3 regions of the Shewanella sp. AC91-MNA-CIBAN-0169 genome follow, and region 2 is predicted to be linked to each of the others. Evidence: predicted binding sites of a transcription regulator. Region 2 holds the regulator's gene; each other region holds the start of a gene.
What was found. Region 2 encodes sigma-54, which starts transcription at its own class of promoters, with help from an activator protein. Its sites were predicted from a motif close to GTTGGCACGNNNNTNGNNT; they were not measured.
Positions count from the first base shown of each region.

Region 1: a site for sigma-54 is predicted at 3,664-3,682, ahead of norV (anaerobic nitric oxide reductase flavorubredoxin). Genes of this name have one in related genera too.
Region 3: a site for sigma-54 is predicted at 2,602-2,620, ahead of flgB (flagellar basal body rod protein FlgB). Genes of this name have one in related genera too.

Region 1 is NZ_JBEOPM010000007.1:153,484-160,850, reverse strand. It holds gene AAEY98_RS08780 (endonuclease/exonuclease/phosphatase family protein) at 1-35, shown strand, start outside; gene AAEY98_RS08775 (TehB family protein) at 347-682, opposite strand; gene norW (NADH:flavorubredoxin reductase NorW) at 943-2,088, opposite strand; gene norV (anaerobic nitric oxide reductase flavorubredoxin) at 2,085-3,599, opposite strand; gene AAEY98_RS08760 (PH domain-containing protein) at 4,034-4,402, shown strand; gene AAEY98_RS08755 (hypothetical protein) at 4,629-4,841, shown strand; gene AAEY98_RS08750 (GNAT family N-acetyltransferase) at 4,852-5,118, shown strand; gene AAEY98_RS08745 (hypothetical protein) at 5,289-5,600, shown strand; gene AAEY98_RS08740 (GNAT family N-acetyltransferase) at 5,622-6,080, shown strand; gene AAEY98_RS08735 (VOC family protein) at 6,512-7,114, opposite strand; gene AAEY98_RS08730 (L,D-transpeptidase family protein) at 7,167-7,367, opposite strand, start outside.
Region 2 is NZ_JBEOPM010000026.1:54,358-61,724, forward strand. It holds gene AAEY98_RS18415 (calcium/sodium antiporter) at 1-556, shown strand, start outside; gene AAEY98_RS18420 (KpsF/GutQ family sugar-phosphate isomerase) at 601-1,578, shown strand; gene kdsC (3-deoxy-manno-octulosonate-8-phosphatase KdsC) at 1,581-2,147, shown strand; gene lptC (LPS export ABC transporter periplasmic protein LptC) at 2,144-2,704, shown strand; gene lptA (lipopolysaccharide transport periplasmic protein LptA) at 2,691-3,272, shown strand; gene lptB (LPS export ABC transporter ATP-binding protein) at 3,269-4,000, shown strand; gene AAEY98_RS18445 (RNA polymerase factor sigma-54) at 4,143-5,627, shown strand; gene hpf (ribosome hibernation promoting factor) at 5,653-5,940, shown strand; gene ptsN (PTS IIA-like nitrogen regulatory protein PtsN) at 5,943-6,386, shown strand; gene rapZ (RNase adapter RapZ) at 6,383-7,246, shown strand; gene AAEY98_RS18465 (HPr family phosphocarrier protein) at 7,267-7,367, shown strand, end outside.
Region 3 is NZ_JBEOPM010000002.1:144,092-151,458, reverse strand. It holds gene flgE (flagellar hook protein FlgE) at 1-883, opposite strand, end outside; gene flgD (flagellar hook assembly protein FlgD) at 944-1,726, opposite strand; gene flgC (flagellar basal body rod protein FlgC) at 1,751-2,167, opposite strand; gene flgB (flagellar basal body rod protein FlgB) at 2,170-2,568, opposite strand; gene AAEY98_RS03095 (CheR family methyltransferase) at 2,705-3,538, opposite strand; gene AAEY98_RS03090 (chemotaxis protein CheV) at 3,611-4,531, opposite strand; gene flgA (flagellar basal body P-ring formation chaperone FlgA) at 4,901-5,608, shown strand; gene flgM (flagellar biosynthesis anti-sigma factor FlgM) at 5,683-6,012, shown strand; gene AAEY98_RS03075 (flagella synthesis protein FlgN) at 6,114-6,587, shown strand; gene AAEY98_RS03070 (chalcone isomerase family protein) at 6,748-7,308, opposite strand.

The sequences.
Region 1 (7,367 bases), on a different contig from region 2:
CTTTGTTAGCGCAATTTAGATTAGGCGAAAGTTAACGCTCATAGTTTATGACGGCTATTAACTGATTAAAGTTGTGTTAAAGGTCATAAAGACCGCATGGGCTCGCTCAAGATTAATTGATTAGTGCGGCTGACAGGTACATCAATGTTAAAATCGATTCACAGTCGTTTTTCAATTCGAGTAAAATAACCTTTAACGATTTAATGTGTGTTTTGTGCAAGTTAAAACGATAAGAGCATAATACATTATGATCTTATCGTTAATTAACCCGCTGATTAAACGACTATATCAGTAGCTTGATATGTCTCTCAATATTGATTTTTTTATCTGCCACAGCTTCAATTAATTATTTCTTATTAAACATCGCTTGGCCGGTTTTATCTTTTTCAGACCAGAAATTAAGATTGAACTGGGCATCAGGGCTTAATTCAATACGATGCCAGTACTCTGGTGGACTAGTGGCAAATTGGCCTGCTTTGATCACCACTTTTACTTCTGGTTCAGTTGCTTCGCTGTCTGCAAAACCAAAATACGTGACCACACCTTCCATTACACATAACTGGCCGAATACACCTTCGGCGGTATTGTGGTGAGTCAGTAGCGCATCAGGCACATTTTTAGTGGTGAAAAATGGCGTAGAGCGTTGAATTGTCCAGTTTGCTGGGATACGTTGATGAGACATAATGTTCTCCTAAATAACCTGAACTCGGGATAATAAACGCCTTTCAAACAGTCCTTTGCCCTGCTAACTGCGTTGAATCGACTTACAATAGGCTAGCTATTGACGCGTCAATTCGCCTTGTTCGCATAACCAATGACAAGCTTGAAAGTGAGGAGGGTTAACATGCTGATTTTAAATAGCATAAGTTCATCCCTTATCCCAAATTCAGGTTAAGTTGATTGATGAGTAGGCTTTATGAGTAAAGCCTACTCGATAAAATACTAAAGACTTGCTGGTAAGGCTCTGAGTAGCGGGAAGGTATTGTTCATGTGGCCTTCTGTTACCACAAAACCGATTATCTGTTTTTGTTCATTGTACGCTTTTACTGAGCAACCCAGAGCATCAATATCAACCTGCCACGATGCAACGTCAATTACGGTATTTCCGCCTAATTGAATGGGCATTTGCGGTGTTTTAACTTTGACTAACATAGCCGGTAGTTTCAAATCTGTCGGTTGGCCTAATAAGGTTTTCGCTAACGCATTGGCGCTTAACATAATGGGCTGCAAGTAGGACATCACCTTACCATTGATTTCGGCGCAATCTCCTAAGGCATAAACATTGTTCGCTGAGGTTTGCAGTTGCAGATTAACCACTAAGCCATTATTGACTTTGAATCCTGACTTTCGTGCTAAGCCAACATTAGCCTTTAATCCCGCAGCTGAAATAACACAATCGACAATATGGGTATTACCACAACTGAGTGTGGCACAAATACCTGATTCAATTTTGTTTAGCGAACTAATGGTACGGCCAAACTCAAATACAACACCGTTATCGACCATCTTCTTTTGTAAAACACTGGCGACTAAATCTGGCAGCATGGTTGCCATCACGCCGTGACTTGGATCAACCACTACTACGTTTTTACCGCTGCGATTAAGATCCATGGCTATTTCAGTGCCGATAATACCCGCTCCAATAACCAAAACACGTTGTGCATTTTGTAGTTGCAGCTGCGCATTATTAAACTCACTAAGACTGTTTAAGGTGACCACACTGTCTGTTGCGTTACCAAGCATTGATGGCACAAAGGTTTTTGCTCCTGTTGCTAGCACCAGTTTTGTATAAGGGTAAGCAACACCTTCAACAAACACCGCTTGCTGTTCACTATCAATGCAATCAACCTTGGTAAAAGCATGCAGAGTAATATTATTCTCGGAGGCAAACTCTTGTGCAGTAAGGCGGATTAAGTCCGTACTGTTTTGCTTGTTACTAAATACATGGCTCAAGTCCGGTTTATTATAATCGTGGCCTTCATCAAGGGTGAACACGGTTATCGGTAAATGCTTATCTGTGCGTCTAATGGTTTTGATTAGTTGATATGAGCCAAAGCCGCTACCGATGATAATGATGGGGGCGCTCATGATGCTTTCCTCTCAGCGATAGGGACAAAAACATCTTTGCCAAGGCCGCAATCTGGGCAAAGGAAAAAGTCTGGCACTTCGCTCCACGGTGTACCTGGTGTTACATCTTGATTAGGCTCACCCAATACTGGCTCATATACCCAATTACACACAGTGCAGAGCATATTTTGTGAATCACTCATTGCCGTCGCTGTTGTACATGTCGGTTTGGTTGCTTGAGTTGCTTGAGTTGCTTGAGTTGGCTTAGTGGTTACAGTGGCTTGAGCGCTCTTAGCTAGCGATGCCGGTGAAATGGATTTTACATTACTTAAATCATGCCATGCCCAGCTTTTAGCTATCTGGCGACCGTGCTCACGGCATTCGCGCATCGCTTTACCATCTGGTCGCCATTTTGCTTTTAAGCCGACAATGGTTTCAAATCCGGCATCTGTAAGACGGGTGTGAATACGGTCAACGGCGCCGCCGTTCCAGCCATAACTTCCAAATGCACCTGCTTTTTTATCTTTAAAGCGCAGGCCTGTGATCTCTTCTAGCATTCCCGCGACTTTCGGCATCATGACATTGTTCATGGTTGATGAGCCTACCAAAATACCTTTGGAGCGGAACACGTTAGCTAATATGTCATTTTTATCATGACGGGCCACGTTAAACACTTTAACCGACACAACAGGGTCAACGTCGTGGATGCCTTGAGCAATGGCATCGGCCATCATGCGGGTGTTATTAGACATCGAATCATAAAAAATGGTGATTCTGTCTTCCTGATAGTTATCTGCCCATTGCAGATATTGATGAATAATCTGTGCTGGGTTGTCGCGCCACACTACGCCATGGGCGGTAGCAATCATGTCTACAGGCAGGTTAAAGCTTAGCACCTCGTTAATTTTGGCGGTAACCAGCGAGCTAAACGGGGTTAAAATATTGGAATAATAGCGTAAACATTGATCCATCAATTCAATTTGGTCTACTTCGTCATTAAACAAATGCTCATCGCAGTAATGCTGACCGAACGCATCATTGCTAAACAACACAGCATCTTCTGTTAAATAGGTCATCATGCTGTCAGGCCAATGCAACATCGGAGTTTCAATAAACACCAGCTGCTTACCGTTACCAATGTCTAAGGTATCGCCGGTTTTAACGATATTAAAATTCCACTCTGTATGGTGATGTAAGCCAGTAATAGAGTCGATAGCATTTTCGGTACAGTAAATCGGGGTATTAGGAATTTTAGCCATTAAAGCCGCTAAGGCACCTGAGTGATCTTCTTCCGCATGGTTAATGACGATGTAATCAATCTTATCGAGATCAATTTCCATCTCAAGGTTTTGGATAAATTGCAGGCTGAAACGATGGTCAACAGTATCGATTAAGACATTTTTCTGTTCACGAATAAGGTAACTATTATAACTGGTGCCTTTGGTGGTTTTATATTCAGTACCATGGAAGTCCAATATTTCCCAGTCACGTTGTCCGACCCAATCGATGTTATTTTTAATGTGAATTGTCATATGTACACCTGTAATAAATTAGAAGTTAAAGTTGATAGAGATATTTCAAAAGTTAACTTCGTTATTGCAGAGTGCATGCCAACTGTTTATCTTATTGATTATATGAAAGTAATATTTTTTTAGTGAATTTTATTGATGTCATAAAGACATGCTCTTTATTGTTTATATGACATATAAGTGTCATATTGACTTCTTATTGTGTTATAAAACGATATTATTGATGAAATGCCAATCACAGGCTTTATCGCTATTTATCAGCTAATACAAACTGGGATAAATGCTTGCTTCAGCTGCATTTTGTAATGTTATTGTTATTACATTAAGCTAAGGCTATTCACTAGAATACGATAACCACGAAATTTACTGAGCTGTTTATGTCGTAAAATTTGTATTAATTCAATCCCTTTGGATGTCAGATATAAAAAGGATGTTAGATGATAGATTTTAATAATAAAGGTTTTTTCAAACTGAAGCAGAATTCTGATTTTGCAGACAAAGCCCGCGATTTACTTATCGATGATGAACGAGTCATTGATTCATATAAATCCATGCGTGATGGTGTCATTTTTACCAGTAAAAGAATTATCGCTGTTAATGTTCAAGGCATTACAGGAAGTAAAAAAGATTTTACATCTTTGCCTTACAAAAATATTGTCGCTTACTCAATTGAAACATCGGGGACATTCGATCTCGATTCCGAACTAGAAATATACTTTTCAGCGATAGGCAAAGTTAGGTTTGAGTTTACTGGTAAGGCCTCAATGCTGGAGATATCAAAAATAATCTCAGGTTATTTATTATAGGTCTGCAAATGCCGCTATTGTCAATAATTGCTTAATAAATTGATAATTTCAACAAACGAACCATTAAGGTTTAATCTGTTGTAAAATATGATTTTAGTCTAGAATTTAATGCTGAAACTGAGGAGTGTTAAGTGGGTCGTTTCGTCAGTTATCTGGCGTCGAGAAAGACTAAAACGTGGGGTGTAAAATTGTAAATATGGCTAATGTTCAAATCAGAGTGTTGCTGATGAGTGATTGGGAAATCTATAGAAGGTTACGTTTATTAGCATTACAAGACTCGCCAGATTCGTTTGGCTCGACTTATGAACGAGAAGCTGAATTTACCGACGAAGAGTGGATTTCTCGTCTTAATGCAAGCAATCGAGCAAAGCATGCATTGCCACTGATCGCTGAACTTGATGGCGTCGCCGTAGGCTTAGCATGGGGGACAGATCCATAGTTCTAGTCCTATGGATACTGATGCTGCACATGTGTATCAAATGTGGATGTCACCACGCGCGCGCGGATATGGACTTAGTAAGTTATTACTGAATAGCATTATTGATTGGGCCAAAAAATCTAATCGAAAAGTCGTTTGCTTAGAGGTTACTATTGTTAACGAGGCCGCTGTTAATCTCTATAAATCAATTGGTTTTGTTGCTGCTGGTGAAACACAGACTCTACGAGAGGGTAGTGCATTACTGACTCAAACCATGATACTGGAGTTATGTGGTTAATAAATGAGTCATGTTCTCAATAAAATCGACGTTTTCAGCAAAATAGTTTTCAGTAAAATCGTTTTCAATAAAATCTAGGTGACACGACTCACTTTTAGGGTATTGTCGCAACGGTTTAATTAACCACGTTTCGCTCATTAACTGAGTGGCTTTTACAATGGAGTGTAAAAATGAATGAATCTCAAGCAGATAATATTATCCAATCTTATGAAACGGATAGCATTACCGCTTTACGTTTAGATTTAGATAAACTGAGACCCAAACCATATACTTGGTTAATCCAATGGCTGATGTGTTTGGCGACTATTGGCGCTATTTTATATATTGCAAAAGTAGACCTATTAGTAGAACAAAATTTTGTGTGGTTGCTACTGTTATTTGTCGCGATTGGCTTTAGCCATCGAGATGATTATTTAGCTCATAAACGTATCGATTTGGTGATTAAACTACTCGATAAAAATGCATTTCATAAACGGTCATAGTTCAAAAGGAAGCCTTGGCACATGGATATTATGATTGATGATTTACAGGGCTCTGGCGTGGTTGAGTTACTGCAAGCACATTTGGCTGACATGTATGCAACATCGCCACCGGGTAGTGTTCATGCATTAGATATTGAAGCCTTAAAACATCCATCAATTACTTTTTGGTGTGCCAAACAAGGTGACATAGTACTTGGGTGCGTAGCGATAAAACAGTTAACGCCAACCCACGGCGAAATTAAGTCTATGCGAACGGCTGCAATGGCGAGAAACCAAGGAGTAGCATCGGCATTGTTATCGCACATATTGGGCGTAGCTAAGTCTTGTGGTTATCAGCGGTTGAGTTTGGAAACTGGATCGATGGATTTTTTTGCGCCAGCAAGGCGTTTGTATGAACGACATCAATTTGATTACAGCGGCCCATTTGCGGACTATGAACTAGATCCTAATAGCTTGTTTATGACAAGATTAATTGAGTAAATTGATTTGTGATAAAGGTAAAACCTAGCAAAGCGCTAATTTATGAAATGTGTAAGCGACTATTACTCTTCTTCATTATTTTTGGCATTGCCATCGTAATATTAATGACCCCCAGAAGGTGAGTGTGTAGCATTTTTTAGCCATAGCTTGTGCACAGGAAAAGATAAGTGGGTTATTGTAAAGTGGATTTTTTTGTTTGATTCATTGTTACTGGCATACACAGCTTTGCCTGTGTTGCATTACTTAGCGCTAAGATTTTTAATTAAGCATAAAAACTGACCTCTAAATGGGTTTTGAAAAGCTTAATGATTTACAACCTTTCTATCATTGATCTAAACAAGCCAAACTCAGTTATAGCATTGGCATAACTGAGTTTGGCTTGTTTTATATTAGTGCTGCAGTTTCCAGACAAAGCGTTATTAGTACTATGCCTAGCAGGCTTGTTCACTCTCAACAATTTTTTGAATATCGTGCGGGTGTACTTTAACGCAAATGCCATTGGCCTTAAATGCGATAGTTGGGTTAGCAAGGCGCTCTTTATCACCTTTTGGCGAACTTTGTTTAACTTTAATATCACTGTTTTCGTCACTACCTGCAATAGTATTACCTGCAATAGTATTACCCGCAATAACATCAGCCAGTAGTGGCACTTTTTCAATAAGCTCTGCGACGAGTTCATCACAGGTTTGTGCCTGTGATGGGAACACTAATTCGATATGCTCCCAACCTTCAACCGGATAGACTTTGTCAGATGGAAAGGGCAGTTCAACACATTGAATTTTCATCGCACCGATAACTAATGGTTCGGCTAATTTAATGATTAAAATCGGCCGACCGTTGATGATGTTATTAGAGATGATTTTGCCGTGTTGACTAAATTCATCGACGAGTAACTGCGCTGTTTGATTATCGTTCACCCGCAGAGCAGCATGATCACAATTCAATGCTAAGTTGTCTAAACCTAACCGATGAATAAACGCGCTTATGCGCTGGCTAAAGTCTGCCCAAGTATGTTGTAGATGTTGGTAATTCATTTAATAACCCAAGAAACAAAGCAAAAAATGGTATGGTTGAGCTTGAATAAGCTTATGGCCATATTTCAATCGGTGTACCAGCATCAATCATTTGCCACAATTCATCCATTTCTTTGTTGGTGACGGCAATACATCCATTGGTCCAGTTGTACTTTTGTGCTTCTTCTGGCGGTAAAGTTGAACGAGGGTTTTCACCGTGGATCATAATCATGCCACCGGCTCTAATGCCTAATGCATCAGCTCGTAATTTATC
Region 2 (7,367 bases):
TTTGTTGTTGATGGGATATTTCATTTGGCAAGCTACTCATGACAAAACCCCAGACAGCTTAGATGATAAACTTGAATCTGAGATCCCTAAAAATGTGCCAACCTTTCATGCTATCATTTGGCTGGTCGTCGGTATTATATTGCTCCCGCTATCAGCAAGTTGGATGGTCGATGGCGCTGTAGGTATTGCAAAGTTTTATGGGTTGTCAGATCTTGTGATTGGCTTAACCATTATCGCAGTAGGAACCAGCCTACCAGAATTAGCGGCCTGTATTGCTGGTGTATTAAAAAAAGAACACGACCTTGTCATTGGTAACATTGTTGGGTCTAACTTGTTTAACATTCTTGCGGTACTGGCACTACCAGGATTGATCTCCCCTGGTGAAATAGATGCTTCAGCCAGTGGAAGAGACTTCTATATGGTATTAGGCACCAGTGCAGCATTAGCCGTTTTAGTATTATCCAGTGGCGCTAAGCAACAACTTACTCGCTGGCATGGCGCACTATTATTAATCACCTTTATTGCGTACCAAATTGTTGTCTTTCAGTCGCATTAGATTGGAGCATGAAAGTAAAGTATTAAGCTAACAGAGAGAGTCGCATGGTAAATCACACTCAATTTCGTCAATGGGGTCGTAAAGTCATTGATATAGAAAAAGCTGCCTTAGATAATTTATATCAATATGTAGACTCGGTTGAGTTTGACCAAGCATGTCAATTGATCATGCAGTGTAAAGGTAAAGTAATTGTCATGGGGATGGGCAAATCCGGTCATATTGGTAACAAAATATCCGCGACCTTTGCCAGCACCGGCACACCGGCATTTTTTGTTCACCCTGGTGAAGCCAGTCATGGTGATTTGGGCGCATTAGCCAAAAATGACATTGTACTCGCCATTTCCAACTCTGGTGAATCAAGCGAAATACTGACATTAATGCCTGTTATCCAGCGTATGGGTGTACCAGTGATTGCGGTGACCGGTAAACCAGACTCCAATATGGCGCGTTTATCCAAAATCCATTTATGCATTCAAGTGCAAGAAGAAGCATGTCCATTAGGATTAGCACCCACTTCCAGCACCACTGCAACACTTGCTATGGGCGATGCATTAGCCATTGCTTTATTACAAGCAAAAGGTTTTACTCGTGATGACTTTGCCTTATCACACCCTGGTGGCTCTCTTGGAAGAAAATTACTTCTAAAAGTCGACGATGTCATGCATAAAGACGATGATTTACCGATCGTCAATGATGATATTTGTATTACTGAGGCACTTTATGAAATATCTAAAAAGGGCCTTGGCATGACGGCAGTAGTCGACCATGCCAATAAACTTGTGGGCATTTTTACCGATGGTGATTTACGCCGGGTTATCGATGCAGACGTGAATCTTCGAATCACTCCTATTGCCCAGGTTATGACCGAAAATTGTGTTACCTGCCCTGCGGGGATTTTAGCCGCACAAGCACTGCAAATCATGGATGAAAAGAGCATCAACGGACTGATTGTCGTTAATGAAAAACATCAACCGATCGGAGCATTAAACATGCTCGATATGGTTAAAGCTGGAGTCATTTAATCATGTCAGAATCAACCTCGTTTCACCAAGGATTTTACGGCCCTGTCAGCAATGATATTTGGCAACGAGCTCAAAAAATCAAACTGTTAATCTGTGATGTCGATGGAGTATTTTCAGATGGACGTATTTACCTCAGTAATGCAGGTGAAGAACTCAAAGCGTTCCATACTCGTGACGGTTATGGTGTGCGTTCTTTGCTTACCAGTGGTATCCATGTTGCCGTGATAACAGGACGTAAATCCAAGATTGTTGAAAACCGCATGACGGCATTAGGTGTAACACATATTTATCAAGGTATTGATAATAAATTTGAGCCTTTTGAGCAATTATTGTCGCTCTATAATGTGACTGCTGATGAAGTGGCTTACATTGGCGATGACATGGTAGACCTACCTGTAATGAAAGCCGTAGGACTAGCCGTTTGTGTCGGTGATGGTCATCCGTTTGTCAAACAACAGTGCCATATGACAACCACCCTCAATGGTGGCCACGGCGCACTGCGTGAACTCACCGATTTATTACTATTAAGCCAAGATAAATTTGCCAGTGCTCATGGTATGAGTATATGAGTAGAGTCACGCTAGGTATTATTGCTTTTTTTGGGCTTGCTTTTATATTGTACTGGCAAGCACAAGTAAAACGCAGTGAAATGGACGCGGTACAAATACGCGGTATTGAGCGCCCAGATTTTGTTGCAGATAACCTACGCACTACAGAATTCAATCAACTAGGTTTCGTCGAAAGTCGAGTCAGCGCCGAACACATGGAGCATTACGCCTCAAGTGACATCACTCACTTTACCAAACCGATTTACCTCATTTACCCTGAAAACGGTAAAGCACAATGGCAATTAAGTGCAGACCGTGGGCAATTGAATAAAAATACCAGCAAAGTCACATTAGAAAATAATGTTATTATTGATGCCATTGATATAGAAGAACCCCTGCAGTCACTGAGTACCCAAGCTATTTCGGTGGATTTAACCACTATGATAGGATCCTCGCAAGAGATGGTGTACATCAAAGGTAAAGGGTTTATTATTCAAGGTTTAGGCCTACATGCTGACTTGAATTCGCAAAAATTATCGCTACTAAGCCAGGTAGAAGGAACATATGAGCCACATTAATCGTCTCCACACTCGCGCCAATGTTATGTTATTAAGTAGCATACTTTGTATATTGAGTTTGCCTGCCATAGCGAAACAAGGGGATCTGAAACAAGAATTGAAAATCGCTTCAGTCAGTCAGTCTGCCGACATTAAGAATAATCAAATTGTTTTTAATGGTCCGGTAACGATTGTCCAAGGCACGATTAATATCAATGCAGATCAGTTACGGGCGTTTACCCCTGAAAACACCACCAGCAAGAGATTAATTGCTACTGGCACCCCAGCTACATTTTCACAAGAATTAGATGACGGTAAAATTGGTACCGCAAGTGCTAACGAAATTAGCTATGACCTTGCCACTACTACACTCACATTGACTGGCAACGCCAAATTGGATCAATCTGGTAGCCAGGTTACCGGTAATAAAATCAAGTACAACATCAGTGCTCAAGAGCTGATTGCCGAAAGTACTGGTACAGGACAAGATCGGGTAATCACCATCATTCAACCAGAGAATTTCCAAGACGAGTCAGCGCCAAAGCAAAAACTCCCTGAAATTCCTGTTAACAAGCAGATCAAACCATGACCCAAATTACCTTAACCGCTGAAAATCTAGCTAAAAGCTATAAAGCTCGTCAAGTTGTTAAAGATGTGAGCTTAACGGTTAAAACCGGCCAAATTGTCGGTCTTTTAGGCCCCAATGGTGCAGGTAAAACCACCACCTTTTATATGGTTGTCGGCTTAGTAAAAAGCGATAAAGGCCGAATATTGATTGACGATGACGACCTTACTGCCGATCCAATGCATTTGCGCGCCCGCAAAGGTATAGGTTACTTACCACAAGAAGCCAGTATTTTCCGCAAGCTCACCGTTTACGACAACATAATGGCCGTACTGCAAACTCGCAAAGAGCTCAGCACAGACCAACGTATTGAGCAACTTGAGCACTTACTCGAAGAGTTCCACATTACTCACATACGCGACAGCCAAGGCATGTCGTTATCGGGTGGTGAACGTCGTCGTGTTGAAATTGCGCGCGCTTTAGCTGCTAATCCAAAATTTATTTTGCTTGATGAGCCCTTTGCTGGTGTTGATCCTATTTCGGTCATCGACATTAAAAAAATCATCCAACAACTTAAAAACCGCGGTTTAGGGGTATTAATTACCGACCATAACGTACGTGAAACGCTAGACGTTTGTGAGCGAGCCTATATCGTTAGCCAGGGTAATTTAATTGCCGAAGGCACACCAGATGAGATATTAAGTAATCAACAAGTTCGAGCTGTGTACTTAGGTGAACAATTCAAGCTATAGTTACTTTACTGGCCTTTTAGTCTAGCTAACTCATTTCATTGAACGATACCTAAACAACGTTAAATGTCATTGATGTTTATGGCAATCTATTACAGTTCGAGATTGTCATTTTTATGGAAAATCATCTAGGGATAAGCGGTAAATGAAAGCGTCACTCCAACTTAAAATGGGTCAACACTTAACCATGACCCCACAATTGCAGCAAGCCATTCGCTTACTGCAATTATCGTCATTGGAGCTACAGCAGGAAATCCAACAAGCATTAGATTCAAATCCATTGCTTGAAATAGAAGATGAGTTTTCTGAAGCAAAAGACTCCTTAAAAGAAAACCGCGACCAAGCGGATACAGACTTTAGTGACAACAGTATTGTTAATGTCGAAAAAGACACTTCCACCGTCGACATAGCAGAATCCATGACCAAAGAAACCATGGATGATTTAGCCATGGATACCACATGGGATGAAGTATACACAGCCTCACCTATGTCAGGTTCAGGCAGTGCAAGCATGCGCGATGACGACATGCCCTTTCAAGGTGAAACCACCGAAGGTCTGTACGAACACTTAGAATGGCAAAAAAATCTCACTCCATTTTCAGACACCGATCTCGCCATTGCCACCGCCATTATTGATGCCATTGATGAACGCGGTTATTTAACCCAAAGTACCGAAGATATTCTCGAAGCCATGGGTGATGAAAATGTGGAACTAGATGAGGTTGAGGCGGTATTAAAACGCGTTCAACACTTTGATCCTGTGGGTGTTGCAGCACGTGATTTAAGCGAATGCCTATTTATTCAATTAGCGCAATACTCTAACGACACACCCCATATCGATAATGCCCGTTTGTTAATTAAAGGCTATTTAGAGTTAATTGCTGGCCGTGATTTCAGATTATTGATGCGTAAAACAAAACTAAAAGAAAATGAGTTACGTGACGCAATCACTCTAATCCAGACACTCAATCCTCGTCCGGGCTTATTAATTACCCCCATGGATGATGAATACGTGATTCCCGATGTCACAGTATTAAAGAAAAATGGCCGTTGGGTAGTAGAGTTAAACCCAGACAACATGCCTAAAATTGGTGTTAATCAGCAATATGCAGCCATGGCTAGAGGCAGTAAAAACCCGTCGGATAGTCAATTTATTCGAGGCCATCTGCAAGAGGCTAAATGGTTTATTAAAAGTATTGAAAGCCGTAATGATACTTTACTTAAAGTGGCAAATTGCATTGTGCAATTTCAGCAAGGCTTTTTTGAATATGGCGAAGAAGCCATGAAGCCTATGGTGCTCAATGATATCGCTGAAGCTGTAGAAATGCATGAATCGACCATTTCACGAGTCACCACACAAAAATATATGCACACCCCTCGAGGCTTATTTGAACTAAAATACTTCTTCTCTAGCCATGTCAGTACTGACGATGGCGGGGAATGCTCATCAACGGCCATTCGTGCTTTTATCAAAAAGCTGGTTGCCGCAGAAAACCAGAAAAAACCACTGAGTGACAGTAAAATGGCTCAGCTTCTGGCAGAACAGGGCATAAACGTTGCTCGTCGTACGATAGCAAAATACCGTGAAGCAATGATGATCCCGCCCTCAAACCAACGTAAGAGTTTATAACCTACTAGGCAATGGAGGATTTTTTATGCAAATAAGTCTGACTGGACGTCATGTCGAAATAACAGAATCTTTACGTGAATACATCCACAGTAAATTTTCAAAGCTTGAACGACACTTCGATCAGATCCATAATGTACACGTTGTGCTCAATGTAGAAAAATTACAACAAAAAGCAGAAGCCAAAATCAACATTAATGGCGCAGAAATTTTTGCAATGTCAGAAAGTACTGATATGTATGCTGCAATAGACGCCCTGATCGATAAACTCGACCGTCAGGTAATTAAACACAAAGAGAAGAATACAAAACACTAACGATGGAACTTTGTACCATTCTGCAGCCGGAATGCACTACCTGTGCCACACCGGGCAGTAAGAAAAAAGTACTGGAACTCATCAGCAATTTAGTCGCTGCCCAGTACCCAACCCTGTCTTCGCAAGAGGTTTTTGAAAGCCTGTTAGCGAGAGAGAAAATGGGTAGCACAGGTATAGGAAATGGCATTGCGATACCTCATGGTAGATTAACGACCATCGATCACCCTATCGCGATATTTATTAAATGTGAAGAAGCCATTGCCTTTGATGCAATCGATAAGCAACCCGTGGATCTTTTATTTGCTTTGTTAGTACCTGCAGACCAGTGCCAACAACATTTAGGCACGTTATCGAGCATGGCCCAAAAGTTAAGCGATAAGCAAATATTGAAACAGCTTCGTAAAACTCACGACGCAACAGAACTTTATCAGGTTATTACTGCATGAAACTAGTTATAGTATCGGGACGTTCAGGCTCAGGGAAATCCGTTGCCCTGAGAGTATTAGAAGACCTAGGATATTATTGTGTTGATAATTTGCCTTTACCACTCATTGGCACATTATTAGCCCAGCTTAAAGGCAGTAATGATTTGGTTGCGATTAGCGTTGATGTTCGTAACATTGCAGAACAAGGTAAAGTGCTTCAAGACCAATTGGCACTACTTCAAAATGACACTGAAATTATCAGTTTCTTTTTAAATTCCAATGACAAAGTATTGCTTAAACGTTACAGCGAAACACGTCGATTACACCCGTTATCTAAAAATCATATTTCACTGCAAGAAGCGATAAAACTAGAAGGCCGTTTACTTGAGCCTATCGCAAAAATTGTTGATCACTATATCGACACTTCTGCGCTAAATATCTACGAATTAAGCGACCAAGTTAGGCAAATATTATTAGGCAGTGTTGATAAAGAGTTAGTGATTAACTTTGAATCTTTTGGCTTTAAACACGGCATGCCGACAGAAGCAGATTTTATGTTTGATGTACGCTTTTTACCCAACCCACATTGGGAAATAGAACTGCGTCCATTTACGGGTTTAGATGAGCCCGTACAAGAATTTTTAGGTCGTCAGCCATTAGTTAATAAATTTATTTGGCAAATTGAAAACCTATTTGAAACTTGGATGCCGCATTTAGAACGTAACAATCGCAGTTACCTTACCATCGCGATTGGTTGTACTGGTGGTCAGCACCGTTCGGTATATATTGCAGATCAATTAGCAAAACGATTTCGACAAGGCAGTAAACACACGGTTAATGCTCGCCACAGAGAATTAAATATCAGTGATACTAATAACTAAGTGAGCATAGGATCGCGTCAATGATCAAACTTGAACGCCAAGTGACCATTTCAAATAAATTGGGCTTACACGCCCGTGCCGCCACAAAACTCGCGATGTTAGCGGCGGATTTTGATGCTAA
Region 3 (7,367 bases), on a different contig from region 2:
CTTCTGTTGTAATCGTAACAGGGTCGCTTCCAGTGTAAGCACCAACAGAGTTAAACTTAATCACAGCACCATTCCAGGCAGTACCATCTACTGGGTTTGTTGCACTTGCAGTAGCGGTACTATCGGAAGCACCATCACCAGTGGTATCAGTACTATAAGTTCCAGCAGTGGTGACATCAACGGGTTCTCCGTCAACAGCATAAAATGCCACCCAGTTACTTTCACCGGTATATGACCCCCCTGTAGGTTTAACAAAATAAGTGGTCATAATGTGCGACTCACCTAATGAGTCATAAATGGTTACCGACGTAGCATTATTGTAGGTGTCAGAATTATCGGGATCAAAATTAGCAGGGTCGAGAGTTTCGTCACCTACGTTTAGATTCATTTGCATTTCAACAAGGCTGGTTTTAACAGGGCTACCTGCAGTATCAGGGATTTGGATTGGTTGAGTAGTCGTTAAGCTAACCGAGGTTGAATTACCATCGTCATCTACAGGAAAGCCTTGTAAAAAATTACCTGCAGCATCGACCATGTAGTTGTCTGAGTCGACTTTAAATGCACCGGCGCGAGTGTATGACAAATCTTGTGTACCGACTCCAGATGAGGTAACAAAAAATCCACCGCCGCTGATTGCCATATCCAATGAGTTACTGGTAAAGGCTAAACTGCCTTGGTGAAATTGTTGTGCAACTTGAGTAGTGGTTACACCACCGCCCACTGCAGTTTTACTGTTAGAGAAAATTGAGTTTGCATACACATCGGCAAATTCAGCACGCGACTCTTTAAAACCGACAGTATTAACGTTGGCAATGTTGTTTGCCGTTGTGTTCAAGTCTTTTTGCGCGGCAGAGATACCACTCAATGCAATGTTAAATGACATAATTCACCTCAAAGGTTTTATTCATAATCAACAAGTTTATTTAGTAAACTACAGATGATGTTAAGTTTCAGATACGGCGAGTACGTCAGATAACTTAATACCGCCGACACCGCGCAAATTCAATATTGCTCCAGTTGCTACAGTGCCTAATGACACACTGGTAACATGAGCATAAGTAGATACCGCTAAGTCTTGGGCTTCGCCATCGACTTTTCCGTTCGCCTTAATAGAGTACATTCCCTCTTTTACTGGCGAGCCATTTTTATCCAGTCCATCCCAAGACACATCCACGTTCCCGCCGGCGCTGCCATCAACACTAAAGGTTTTAATGAGCTGTCCGGATGCATCTTGCACACTCACGGTAATCGTGTCGATGGCAGATGGCGTACTAATCACCCCATTCATAGTCGGACTCTCAGCTGAAATAGCACCTGTGTCAGAAGGGATCAACACCTTACGACCAACAAGACCCGATGCTTGCAATGCCTGGCTTGAGCTCATCACCGTATTGAGGTTTAAAATCTCATCGTTAAGATTTGAAATACCATCAACGGTAGAGAATGATGCCATTTGAGCAATCATTTGGTCATTGTCTACTGGTTCAAAAGGGTCTTGCATTGATAACTGTTGACTGAGCAAAGCAAAGAAATCCTCCTGCTTTAACAGCTGATCATTTGCTTCAGGAACACTGCTCTCTGCAGGTAAGCGGATAGAATCAAGAAACGAATTACCCGTTGTTGTCGTAGTAGTGCTCTGTACTGAACTCTTGGTTACTGCGCTAGTATTTGACACACTGCTAGAGGTCTGTGGTAAAGACTGACTGTAAGAATTAATTAGGCTCATAGCTGCCTCCTTGAAAAATCAAAACTATTTACCCATTCTGAGCGTTTGTTGCAGCATTGATTTTGTGGCATCTGCTACCTGAACATTCATTTGGTAAGAACGCGATGCAGAAATCATATCCGCCATTTCTTCCATCACATTGACATTAGGTTTATAGATAAAACCATCACCATCCGCCATGGGATGGTCTGGCGAGTATTCTTTTAATAATGGCTTATTACTTTCGACAATGCCTTTAACTGTTACGCCAGGCGAACTGTTTTGCTGGCTATTGGCTTTTAGCATTTCGGCTTCAAAAACAGGATGACGCGCGCGATAGGTTTTATCGACACTGCTAGACACAGAATCAGCATTGGCAATATTACTGGCGGTGGTATTAAGCCTGACAGATTGTGCAGACATCCCGGAGCCAGAAACATTAAATATATTGAATAAACTCATAATTAATCACCTCGCAATGCTTTACGCATGCCACTAAATTTTCCCTCAAGAAAGCCTAATGACATTTGATATTCGAGCGCATTTTGCATAAATGCTGCTTGCTCTTTCTGCGTATCGACAGTATTACCATCGCCAGTATCAGCTTGATTTGGCATACGATATTGAACATGCTGTTGACTTAACGCCGTTAAATCAAAATGTTTCTCTGTGGTTTGGCTCATACTCAAGCCTGTCTGATGCGAGCTTGCCGCTTGCATAGCAGAAGCAAAATTGACATCTTGAGCTTTATAATGAGGAGTATTGGCATTGGCGATATTACTTGAAATCACTTCTGCTCTTTGAGCTCGAATGCCCAAAGAGTATTGGTGAACACCTAATGCATTATCGAAATTAATCGCCATAAAATTGCCTCCATCAGCTAACTGGTAGAAATAAAGCAAAGGTTATGCCAACAATTTAATTTATGAGGGAATAAAAGATAAAAACAAACATGCCGACGAATGCCGGCATGATAAATAGATTAAGCTATTATATTATCTAGGTTTTCTTTTGATAATAAATTCCAGGATTACAGCGAACCATATTAAATTCTTCGGTTAATCCCGCAAGAGATTCTGACGCACCCAAAAATAAAATACCTTTAGGATTAAGTGCGGCAGCAAATTGCCGCAAAATTTTAGCCTTTGCCTCAGGAGCAAAGTAAATCAACACATTGCGGCAAAAAATAATATCGTATTTACCTAATAGGCTATAACTTTCAAGTAGATTATGGGCTCTAAAGTTAACTAATCGCTTCACATTATCTTTAACTTTCATGTTACCCGAAGGTAAAGCATCAAAAAACTGACGTTTACGTTCTTCAGACAAACCACGAGCAAGTGCTAAACCATCATATTCAGCATTTTTACAACGATCTAGCATAGAAGGTGATAAATCTGTTGCCTGAATTGTCGCGCCTCCTGGTAAAGCACCAGGTTTACGTTGTTGATATTCCAACACCGTCATGGCCAACGAATAAGGTTCTTGACCTGAAGAGCACGCAGCCGACCAAATTTTTAATGGTCTGCCAAGCTTACTGTATTCAGGCAATAGAGTATTGTGCAGTAATTCAAATGGATAACGGTCTCGAAACCATAACGTTTCATTGGTGGTCATCGCATCTATCACTTCAGCGCGCAGTTGTCGTTCTATCGGTTTCATCGACTTTTTAACTACCTCAGACAAAGAAGGCAAATTATGCTTCCCCATCAAAGGCGCTAAACGACTGCGGACTAAATATTGTTTGTTCTCACCTAACACAATACCGCTATGCTGTTCTAAAAACAGCCTAAATTGATTGTACTCTGCTTCAGCAAGTGATTTATCTGTCACATTATCTTCCTAATAGGTAAGCCTATGAACTCAACCTCCAATATTTTGCAATATTTTGCAATAATAAAAGGTTTATAAACTTAAATGTTTGTTAACCGCTGCGGCTAACTCATCGGGGTTAAACTTAGCAATAAAGTCGTTAGCCCCTACTTTTTGTACCATCGCTTGGTTAAATACACCACTTAATGATGTGTGCAATACTACTTTGATATTCTTTAATTTTGGATCATTACGAATTTCAGCCGTTAAGGTATAACCATCCATTTCAGGCATTTCAATATCAGAAATGATTAACGGAATTTCAACTGAAACATCATCCATTTCTGCGGCAATACTTTTCAGTTTTTCCAGCGCCTCTCTACCATCTTTAGCGGTATCGATTTGCAGATTTAATGACTCTAACGAACGAATAATTTGTTTACGTGCTACAGCAGAATCATCAATAACCATAATATGATAATGCTGTTCTCTATCAATAGTTAATGCTTCATTGAGCTCTTTACTGATAGAAGTCTTAACCGGTGAAATTTCATCAAGAATTTTTTCAACGTCTAGAATCTCAACCAACTCACCTTCAATCTCTGTCACAGCAGTTAAATAAGAAGAGCGGCCAGAACCTTGCGGTGGAGGCATAATGGCTTCCCAATTCATGTTGATAATACGTTCAACTGAACTGACTAAAAAGCCTTGAATACTTCGGTTATATTCAGAAATGATAATAAAGCAATTTTCTGTTGATGTCAGTGGGCGTCCACCCGTTGCGGCACTTAAATCGATAACGGAAATGGTTGAGCCACGAATATGAGCAACACCTTTAACAAAACGGTTTAATTTAGGCAACGTAGTCAGTGGTGGGCATTGCAAAACCTCTTTCACTTTAAACACGTTAATGCCAAACCGTTGACGGCCGCTAAGCCTAAACAATAGCAGCTCGAGTCTGTTTTGCCCGACAAGTTGGGTACGTTTATTTACTGAATCTAAAATGCTCGACATAACAAGGCCTTGTAGTTAACTGTCACCCAAAAGGATAAAAATTGTTCTTTGAAATTATAGTAAACCTTGGTTTAGCATAATACGGTTAGTACATATTTTACTGATGGTCACTCAATTTGAGTGTAAACCATCACCAATGTAACAAATACATCTCAATTTAATGAATCAAAAAGTGGGCATGCAACTTGCTTTAATTTTGTATAAATTAGCTCGCACTGTGAACTGACACTTTTTTGACGAAGGGATAATGTTATTCTTATGTCCCCTAGCCCATTTATTTTAGCTTATTGTGTATGCAGAGATTACTCGCATATTTTTCGTTTTTCAAAGTATAGGTGCATTCTGGCAAAACAAGCTAGTATCTTCATTATGAAAGTATTTTTTTTATGTTTTTTGTGTTCAATAACATTTTCTTTGCCTGCATTTGCTAGCGAAGAAATTATCACACCTTCACTATCGACCATTTATGCGTTAGCTAAAGAGGCGGTAGCCAAAAAAATTGATGCTGACTCAAAAGCTAAAGTGCAAATAACCCCACAAAACCTTGAGGGCAGAATCAGTCCACCAGCCTGTTACCCACCGATTAATGTCGAACTTGCCAGTGAAAGGGCTATTAGTCGAAATAACATGGTAAAACTCAGTTGTAATAGCCCAGACTATGACTATCCATGGCAAATGTATCTCTCTGTTCGAGTCGAAATCCAATACCCTGTTGTGGTGGCTAACCAACTATTGTCCCCTGACCAAATTATTGGCGAACATCATTTACAAGTCATGTATGTTGACCAATATAGCTTAAAAGGTCAGTTTTTTTCCGACACCACGACATTAATCGGCTCGCGGGTGAAACGTCGGGTAGCGAAAGACTCTCCAGTATTAAGTAATAACCTGTGCTTTGTTTGCAAAGGTGACACTGTTTCTATTTATGCTAAAACCACTAATGTAGAAATAAAAACCCTTGGAGAAGCATTGCGTGATGGCAATATCGATGAGGTTATCAGAGTAAAAAACAGTAACACTAGCAAACAATTCGATGCGGTTGTAATTGGCGTTGGCGAAGTTGAAGTAAGAATGTAAAATAGCGTTAAAGTTTTTTCCTGGGGTGCCGATAGCCTGATTGGAAAACCTGATTCATTACGCTGGAGCCTCCCATGGCAATTGATATTAAGCATAACACTGCTACCAATACACAAATGCGCACTGCACGTGACACGCAGTCTGCTACGCAATCTACAACTACTGCAGCCCCTAAATCAGCTGCACCGGTTAAAACAGATTCCGTTAGCATTACCTCTCAAGCTCAACAGCTTCAGAGCGCGCAAACAAAAATGGCATCGTTACCAGAAGTAGACCAAAAAAAGGTCGCTGAAATTAAGCAAGCAATCTCTGAGGGACGATATAAAGTCGATCCAGAAAAGCTTGCAGCGAATATTGCCAGCTTTGAAGCAGAGCTAGGCGGTTTATCGTTTGACAGAGAGTAACCGTTAAACGTTACTCTTTAACTTGTTTTAACGACACACAGATAATAGGTGCAAACTTGCACCATAGAGAAGTGTTAGTTAAAAAAACCTAAGAGTAATTTATGACAGAGTTAAACCAGCCATTACACAAGCAAGCAAGCGAAGATCAACACAAAGAGCTACACCAACTGCTTGATAGTCAAAATCAGACATTAATGCAGCTGAAATCGCTTATTGTTGAAGAGAAAGCGGCATTATCCAAACAAGATGCTGACAAACTGCTGGCGCTTTCCAAAGATAAAACCCAGTGCTTATTCAATATGAAAGCCACTGACGAAAAACTGGCAAGCCACCCACAGCACAATCTGCTCACCACCGATACTGAACTGGTACAACAAGTCTCACGAGCTAAAGCTATTCTCGCCGAGTGCAAAGACATCAACAGCCAGAATGCCAGCTTGATTGAGCTCAATATCGCCAGCCTCAATCGATTTGCCCAGGCATTACAAGCCAGCCGCAATGCCTCAAGCTTGACCTACAATGACAAAGGTAAAACCTCCACCATTTCAACGCTGGGCAATGACTTTTCAGCCTAATAAAACTTAGCGACAGCCTAGAGCGCTACGCTGCTAGGACGCTTCGCGGCTAGAGGCTATAAAATCTTAGCAGCGCAGCTGTCCCTAGAAGCACAGCGACCCTAGCAGGACGTAGTCCGCCCTAGAACCTAGTAGTCTGCCCTAGAACCTAGCAGGTGATTTATTGAGCTAGCATTGCCTGGCGTAAACTTTGTTGTACCGGAGTTTCACCTAACCAAATCTTAAGTAAAGCCTGACGAAATGCCTCTCCAGCAATATCTCCCTGAGCATTACCATTTTTGATACTGCTCACACCCTTGCCTTTTTGGGTGACAAAAGTAAATTGATCACCGTCGACAATTTCATCTGCAAACAATTGGGTAAAATGTTCAATATCTTTGGCAATTGAGTGTGTGTCATTGTCGGTAGCAGCTTCAAAACCGTCAGTAATGGCATCACGCATTTTGTTTGAAGTGATCATCCCAGAAGTAATCGTTAGCTGGATCACCGCTATCGGCTGAGTAAGCACATCTTCTAGAGTGTGCACTTTTGTCGGCAGATATAAACTGCCCACATATAAATCCATAAAAAACTTACTGCGTACACCAGCGCCATTCAATATCAATGGTTGCTCTGCTACTGTAAATTGCTCTGCTACATCAACATCTGCAATCATGCTAGCTTGCGCCAACAACGGCATCATTAACGATAAGCTCAATCCAATTGAAGCTAATAATTTCATATAAACTCTCTAAAAAACTGCAATATCAACGACTACACCATCAGCCGTTTAACCAACAA